Regions from separate parts of the Lysinibacillus sp. NPDC094177 genome, predicted to be linked through region 1. Evidence: riboswitches for the same ligand, from Rfam matches in the RefSeq annotation. Region 1 holds a riboswitch; the other holds the start of a gene.

Region 1 (4,188 bases):
CTGCCGCTTCTACTCGCTTTGCAATTAAATTCCAAGGCGTTAAGTGATCACTTAAACTAATGGTACAGGCGTCATGCATAATCGGAGCACCTAGTAAACTTGCACACGAATTAATAGCAGAAATACCTGGAACAATTTCTACCTCGACACCAGTTGCTTCCGTCCAACCTAGCTCGATTAAAACCTCATACACTAATCCTGCCATTCCATATACACCAGCATCACCGCTGGAAATAACCGATACAACACTTCCAGCCTCCGCTTGACGCACAGCTTCCTGTGCTCGCGAAACTTCCTCTGTCATACCAGTACTAATAATCGACTTTGCGCTAACTAAATCCTGAATAAGTTCAACATAAGTTTTATAGCCTATGATCATATCACTTTGTTGTAGTGCCTCCACAGCACGATTCGTAATATGTTTAAAATCTCCAGGCCCAAAGCCAACTACGAAAATCTTACCTTTTTGCGCCATTTTGTTACCCCTCTTTCACCTTTTCAATACCTTTTATGGCTGTTGTCTGTGCTGTACGTTGTAACGAACCTTCACGCAATGTAAAGACATGCTCATTATGTAACGATTCATGATTTAAATCTTGCACAAGTGCCTTCGCATGCTCCGTTGTCGGCACGCGATACCAATTCCCCTGAGGATAAGCAATGACAACACAAGCATCCTTACACCTACCATTACATCGAGTCCTCGTTGTATGTATTTCTTTATCAAGTGCCAGCAACTGTATTTCATCACGGATTGCCTGTGTAATGTCCTCCGCATCTTTTTTCATACAGCTACTACCATTACAAATAAAAAGATGTGTTTTCATCCCCTCTAAATTCCAAGTTGTCATAGTCGTTCTCCCCTCATTTGCTTTTAGGAAAAAGAAAAACCTTTACTCTAGACGAAGAGTAAAGGTTTAGTAGAAGCCAATTAAAAACGAATATATAAGGGTACTCGCTTTCGCTTCAACTTCTCCCTCCGAAAAGTTTGCATGCAGCATCACATAAGCAGGTTTCCTGACTTAAGCTTCTTTTTACTTTCGCACCTTCCCATTTTTTATATGGTGGCCTTTGCGATTTCATCAGCTATTACAGTAGCGGGGGCTGTATCGGATTTTCACCGAATTCCCTATTATCTTGAAAATATTCAAGCACTTATGGACGTTTTATATGAATTTAGTTTTAACTTCTTTCAGCAAGTATCCAAACATCCGCTGAAAGAAGTTAAAGCCTCCGGCGGATGTCACAAAATCGGAAAGGAGTTCAATAAAGGATGTTAGCCTAAGATCATCGCATCCATGCGATAACGGCTAACTGACCTGCATCACGCAGGCCTAAGCACAAAGCCGATTCCGGACGCAATTATGCGGCGGCATAATTGATTTTGATAAAACTGTTTCTATCATAGCTTATTTTTTTAAAATTTCAATATTTCTTTCTTAATTTGTGACATTTTTATTAATTATTTTTAGAAAAATGTGACATCCATTTTCTATTTATCCGAATTTTCGACATAGAGACTAAATTAAAAATTTTTTCACAAAAAGTATAGCATATTTATGGAAAACCATGTTACACTTTGTCGTGAAATCTCACAACTTCATCTTTTTTCGGTGCGAATTGTTCAGCATTTCGCTTAAAAGGGAAGCCGGTTCAAATCCGGCGCGGTCCCGCCACTGTACTAGGGAGTTTTATAGATAATGTCACTGTCCAAAGGATGGGAAGGCCTATAAAACGTTGAACTAAAGCCAGGAGACCTGCCGAAAAATATGTGATCGTTTCAACCTACGAGGATGGGTGTGCGGCTTAGCAGATTAGAACTTATTTACTTTTTTAGCTATGCACTTTTCCCCCAAAGGGAGAAGTGCTTTTTTTCATTCAGAAGAGACTCCATCTCAAGGTAGTAGATGAGTACAGATATGGTTCCAACTGGACCAAAACACCTACTGAATGAAAAAAACTCCGGCGGATGTCACGGATTTTGAAAGGAATGAATTGTGCTTGCACAATTCAAAATTCGGACGCAATTACGCCAAGGCGAAATTATATTGATCGCATACTAATTCGAATAATTTTAATGTGAGGAGGAGAGATTTTTGAAACTCTCAGGTTGGAAGCTTAGTTATTTCTTATTGGCATTTTTATTCGTGCCAGATCGTGCATTTGCGATGCATATTATGGAGGGCTTTTTGCCAATCGAATGGGCAATTTTTTGGTGGGTCGTATCAATTCCATTTATTATTTTAGGATTACGTTCTATTCGAAAAACAATTGATGAAAATCCTGAAACAAAAATGATATTAGGTCTTTCGGGTGCCTTTGCCTTTGTGCTATCAGCTTTAAAAATACCTTCTGTAACAGGAAGTTGCTCACACCCAACAGGAGTTGGGCTTGGGACAGTTCTTTTTGGACCATTAGCGATGAGTGTTATCGGGACAATCGTATTATTATTCCAAGCTTTACTTTTAGCTCATGGTGGACTTACAACTTTAGGTGCTAATGCCTTTTCTATGGCAATTGCTGGTCCTATTATTGCTTATTATGTTTTTAAGGGCTCTCAAAAAATGGGGTTATCATTTTCAGTAGCTGTATTCTTAGCAGCGATGCTTGGTGATTTAGGTACATATGTTGTCACTTCTGTACAATTAGCACTTGCCTTCCCTTCTGAGGTCGGAGGCTTTATGGCTTCATTCACAAAGTTTGCTGGTATTTTTGCATTAACGCAAATTCCTCTTGCTGTTAGTGAAGGAATTTTAACAGTGATCGTTATGAACTTCCTGAAAAAATACAATGTCAGTGAATTAAAAGCTTTACGTGTTTTTTCAGCAAAGGAGGCTCACTAACATGAAAAAAAACTTACTGCTCTTAGCAATTGTTGTGTTACTAGCAATCGTTCCCCTATTTATTCAAAAAGGTGCAGAATTCGGAGGTGCTGATGGCGAAGCGGAAGCAGCGATTAGTGAAATAGATGCAAGCTACGAGCCATGGTTTGAAAGCTTATGGGAGCCACCAAGTGGTGAAATTGAAAGCTTATTATTCGCACTACAAGCTGCTATTGGCGCTGGATTTATCGGCTATTTCATCGGCTTAATGCGCGGCAAACATAAAGAAGGTTAAACGCTATGTTACTCATTGATAAGTATGCTTATATGAACAAACTAGCGACTGTTCATCCGCTAGAAAAAATGACGTTATCCCTTGGACTACTTTTATTGTCGCTTATCATGAGAGATGAACGAATATCACTCATTACATTTATTGTGATGAGTGCTTTTATCATTTTAGGCGCAAAAATCCCTACAAAATATTATGCAAAATTACTATTGCTACCTGGATTCTTTTTACTATCAAGTTTAGTATCAATTTTAATTTCTATAACCCAATCAACTAGCACGCTACCAACGCACATTTGGTCATTTTCACTTAATAGTTGGACGATTTTTATCGGCAGTGCGAGCCTCGTGACAGCACAACAGCTTTTTTTCATCGTTCTTGGCAGTATCAGCTGTTTGTATTTTTTAATTCTTACGACTTCAGTCCAATCTATTTGTTACGTCCTACGACAATGGCGACTTCCTACTCTATTTGTAGAGTTAGTAGAGCTAACGTATCGGTTTATTTTTATCTTTTTAGACAGTATGCAAAAAATTCATCTTGCCCAGCAGGCTCGTCTAGGATACAGCTCCCCTATGCAGTGGCTTCGTTCAGTATCAATGCTGATTGCAGCATTACTTGCTGAGATGTTCCAACGAAGTCGTGAGTTAAACAATGCGATGGAAGCACGTGGTGGCGAAACTGTCTATTGGCAGGAGAATGTTCCCTATAGCATGAAAAACTGGCTAGGTATTTCTGCTATTTTTATACTCCTCATCATTTATGGAGGTTTTTTCCGATGATAGACTTATATTTTGAATTAACACATTTATCCTACGCTTATGCAGATGGAACTCATGCCTTAACAGATATTACACTTCAGATTCCTAAGGGGAAAAAAATCGCTTTACTTGGTCATAATGGGGCTGGAAAATCAACATTATTTCAACACCTGAATGGAATTTTGAAACCTACTGCTGGAAGTATATCATTTTGTGGCAAAGAACTTAATTATAGTAGAAAAGCATTAAAAGAATTACGTCAACAGGTTGGTATTGTATTTCAGGATGCTGACAACCAGCTTTTTTCTGGTAC
Region 2 (4,188 bases), on a different contig from region 1:
TTCAGTTTGGGAACAACTTGTTCAGGCACTTACATACAAAAATGGACATGTGCGTGCAAGTGCTGCACAATTTTTATGCGCATTGGCAGCAAAAAGTGATCCTGAAGAAAGGGTTTTGGAGGACTTTTTAAAGATTTGGGCAGTAACGTATGATGAAAAAACAGTAACTGCGAGGCATACTTTGCAGGCAATTTGGAAAATAGGCTTAGCAGGGCAGGTACAAAGAGATTTAGTCGTTTCATATTTGGCGAAAAGATTTCAAATATGCTTAGATGAAAAGCACCCGACATTAATACGCTATGATATTATTGTATCCTTTAAAAAGCTATTCGATGAGACGAAAGACCCGAAGCTACTAAAAATTGCGGAGCGTTTAATTGATGAAGAACAAGATGTTAAATGCAAAAGAAAATATATGAAAGCCATCCATTAAAACTCGTGGAATGGCTATTTTTTTATGAAAATTCTTTCGTTAATAGAGAATTAGTTTATAATATATCCAGGCGTGTTGATTAGGAAAAAATAGGTTTATTATTGACCGATAATAGGATTTTTTTTGATGCCCTTAGCGGAAAATGCTGTCTTCAAAATGGTTAATAACACACCTGATAATATATGAAAAAGTAAAAGGAGTTAAATAATGAGTATTTATAATTATTTAGTAAAGAAGCCAAATGGTGAAATATTATCAATGGAAACTTATCGAGGAAAAACGCTGTTAATTGTTAATACAGCAAACAAGTGCCGTTTTACATATCAATTCGAAGACTTACAAAAAATGTATGGCAAATATGAGAAAGATAATTTTGTTGTATTAGGTTTTCCTTGTGATCAATTTGATAATCAAAATCCTGAAGATGGCGAACAAACTACACAACTTTGTAAAATCAACTATGGTGTAACATTCCCAATTTTTGAATTGGTGCAGGTCAATGGAGATGCGACACACCCATTATTCAATTATTTAAAGCACGAGATAGACTATCGCGAATTCGGCAAGGCAAGTATGCAGGAAAAAATGCTGGCAGAAGCAATTATCCAAATTGCACCTAGTTTTTTAGACGGTCGTAATATTCGCTGGAACTTTACAAAATTTTTAATAGATACAAATGGTAAAACAGTTGCCCGCTTCGAACCTACAGATTCACAGCTTGATATTGAGCGAGCTATTGAAAGAATCTTATAAAACCTTGGATCAATACTAAAATCCGTTTTTGATTAAAAAAGTTGGTCGATGAAAGTATATGGAGGGAGGATTAGACTAAATTTACGGAAAGCTTCCTCCTACATGGAATGTGCAGTCAAGTACATATTGTGAAGAGCCATAACTTTAACTCTCATTGAAATCAGAATAGAGAATGTTTTTGTATAGCTTTGTAGAAAAAGGGCTTACTATTGTTCATATTCATTTGTTTTCCGTTCATTTCAAAGCTATTTTTTCCTATCAATATATGTTAAACTGCTTTACAAGTGAATAATTCTTGCAGAATAAGGGTGCTAAACTATAGCATAATCGGGAATTCGGTGAAAAACCGAAGCTGTTTCCGCAACTGTAAGTACAGGAATCATAAAGATATACCACTGTCGAATTATTTGATGGGAAGGTTTTTTTATGACTCACAACGTGATTGAATAAACTGTACAAGCCAGGAGACCGACCTTTGTTTGAACGTATAGATAACTCTTCGGAAGCTAGGAGAATATGCGGCAAATACATAGGCTATGACGTGTCTATACGACACACTATTTATGTTATTTTCGTTGTTTCCTTAGGAGTGGGAACAGCGTTTTTTTATGTGCACTTATTAATTCACCTGATGAGATCCAAGGGTGTTTATAAAGTAAGAATTTTTCATGAAAGAAAGCGGGGACTTAGATTTGAAAAAAGATGCACGTTTTTCTTGTTATCCATTTATGCGTGAAAAGGCATTAACAGTAGATTTTGAAATTCGAACGGATAGCCTTACAACACATATTGGCGTCGCTTTGACAGCGGTGAAAAAAGAAACGTTAGAGGTAGTAGCGGATGATTTATTAGCCATTTTGCCAATGGCTTACCATGTAAATGGCTCAGTCCGAGGTAAATTAGCGGTAACCGAAGATGATTTAACTTGGCTAAGTAATCGCTATGATTTCTATGTTAGTCATGTTAAGGAAGAAATACAGAACTTTGTATTACCTCAAGGAACAGAGGCTGCCACTGCATTACATTTATGCCGTAGTGAGGCGAAAAAATCATATCGCATTTTGCACAAAGTATCTGAAGAACGAGAAGTACCAGCTATTCTTTTTGATTATTTAGGATTGCTAGCCAATGTTTTTTTTGTAATGGCTGTCTATATGAATCGGCATGCTGGTATTGCCGAAATACCGTTTATTAGTAAGTCATACCCGATGAAAAAGAAAAAGGAGAATCAATGAAATGAAAAAAATGTTTAAACTTCAATGGCTTTCTGTGTTGATGCTGGCACTTGTATTAGTTGGCTGTGGTGCGAAAGAGGATACTAATAAAGATGCTGTTTCTAAGGAAAATCAACAAGTAGAGAAAACTAGCTATAAAGTTAAGGATGACCGTGGCGTAGAAGTAGAGTTTGATGCCGTACCTAAAACTATTGTTTCATTACAGCCGAGTAATACAGAAATTTTATTTGCTTTAGGTGTGGGTGATAAAATCGTTGGTGCAACTGAGTATGATTCGTATCCAGAAGAAGCTCAAAAAATTGAGCGTGTTTCTGATACTGTAAAATTCAATAGTGAGCGTATTTTAGCGTTAAAGCCAGATGTCGTTATTGCTTATACGACTGGAGGCGATGATGAAAATTTAAATGCCTTAAAAGGTCTCGAAGCTGCCGGTATTAAAGTGTTTGCCATTCAATCAGCTAAATCATTTGATGATGTTTACGGGGATATCCAACAAATCGCAACGGTAATGGGAATCAAAGATAAAGGCGACAAGTTAGATAAAGATATTAAAGCTAAAATTGCGGAAGTCCAAGCGAAAGTCAAAGATGTGAAAGAACCGAAAAATATCTACTTAGAAATTAGTCCAAAGCCAGACTTATATACACCAGGTTCTGGTACGTTCCAACAAGAGATTTTAAATGCTGCAAATGTAAAGAACGTTTTTGCTGATCTCCAAAACTGGGCAAAGGTATCTGAGGAAGATGTCATTGCGAAAAACCCAGAAGTCATCTTAACAACAGTAAACTATGTGAAAGACCCAGCGGCAGAAATCCTTTCTCGTGATGGATGGAATTCAATCACTGCCATTCAAAATAAAGCAGTTTACTATATAGATACTGATATTTCGAACCGCCCAGGTCCACGTATTGGCGAAGCTGTTGAGTTAATAGCAAAAGCCGCATACCCTGAGTTATTTAAATAGTCTATATGGAAAAATAGAATTTTGGAGCTGTCCTTTAAAGGGCAGCTTTTTTAACTAGGTAATTACTCTGGTAGTGTGAACACTTCACTGTGAAGATTCCTTGACCCCGCTCCGCTTGGAAGGAAAAGTGATCGGGAAGAGTGGATAACTGCTCTACTTCGGTGAGAGTGAGAGGTGATCAGATAATATGGCCACCCGCTCCGCTCCGACAAAGAAGCGCTCAAATAAATACCTTTAAAGCTCTAAGTAGTGATGACATTTCCTAGTGTGAATATTGGTATTATATCGAATTGTTCTATAAAATAGAGATAAGAATGCTTGCTAACAGAGGGAGGTGCAGTGAGTGAAACAGTTTGATATGAAGATTATTCCGTTTGAGGCAGTCTATAATTTCCGTGATATGGGTGGTTATAAGTCGAGAGATGGGCGTGCTGTTAAGAATGGTTTGATTTATCGTTCAGCAGCGCTTGGTAAAATGACGAAAGCAGATAAGGAGCTTTTTGAAACACTAGGTGTGAAAACAATTTTTGATTATCGAGACAACCATGAGGCTCAAACTAATCCTAATCCGGTATTCCCGTATGCCAAGAATATTCAAATACCAGCAAAGGGAAATCATGCTTTTGAGATGCCTACAAATACTGGTGGGAAAGATTTTTATAAGGTTGTAAGCCCAGAGATATTCCGAGAATTTTACGCACAAATGCCTTTTAATAATGCCTCGTTCAAGGAGTTAATGGCAACGATTCAACACCCTGAAAATTTAGGGCTTGTTCATCATTGCGCTGTCGGGAAAGATCGAA

What was found. Region 1 has a riboswitch for cobalamin ahead of ACQKNC_RS00755 (energy-coupling factor ABC transporter permease). Riboswitches for the same ligand answer to the same signal wherever they lie in the genome.
Region 2: linked by a shared signal. The riboswitch ahead of ACQKNC_RS12040 (ATP:cob(I)alamin adenosyltransferase) and the one ahead of ACQKNC_RS00755 (energy-coupling factor ABC transporter permease) in region 1 are both predicted to bind cobalamin.

What each region holds. Positions count from the first base shown of each region.
Region 1 is NZ_JBNNTW010000001.1:149,278-153,465, forward strand. It holds gene cobJ (precorrin-3B C(17)-methyltransferase) at 1-475, opposite strand, end outside; gene ACQKNC_RS00750 ((2Fe-2S) ferredoxin domain-containing protein) at 480-851, opposite strand; cobalamin riboswitch at 990-1,174, opposite strand; cobalamin riboswitch at 1,595-1,779, shown strand; gene ACQKNC_RS00755 (energy-coupling factor ABC transporter permease) at 2,097-2,843, shown strand; gene ACQKNC_RS00760 (energy-coupling factor ABC transporter substrate-binding protein) at 2,845-3,117, shown strand; gene cbiQ (cobalt ECF transporter T component CbiQ) at 3,123-3,896, shown strand; gene ACQKNC_RS00770 (energy-coupling factor ABC transporter ATP-binding protein) at 3,893-4,188, shown strand, end outside.
Region 2 is NZ_JBNNTW010000006.1:85,947-90,134, reverse strand. It holds gene ACQKNC_RS12050 (hypothetical protein) at 1-433, shown strand, start outside; gene ACQKNC_RS12045 (glutathione peroxidase) at 641-1,186, shown strand; cobalamin riboswitch at 1,475-1,677, shown strand; gene ACQKNC_RS12040 (ATP:cob(I)alamin adenosyltransferase) at 1,879-2,421, shown strand; gene ACQKNC_RS12035 (helical backbone metal receptor) at 2,423-3,385, shown strand; gene ACQKNC_RS12030 (tyrosine-protein phosphatase) at 3,729-4,188, shown strand, end outside.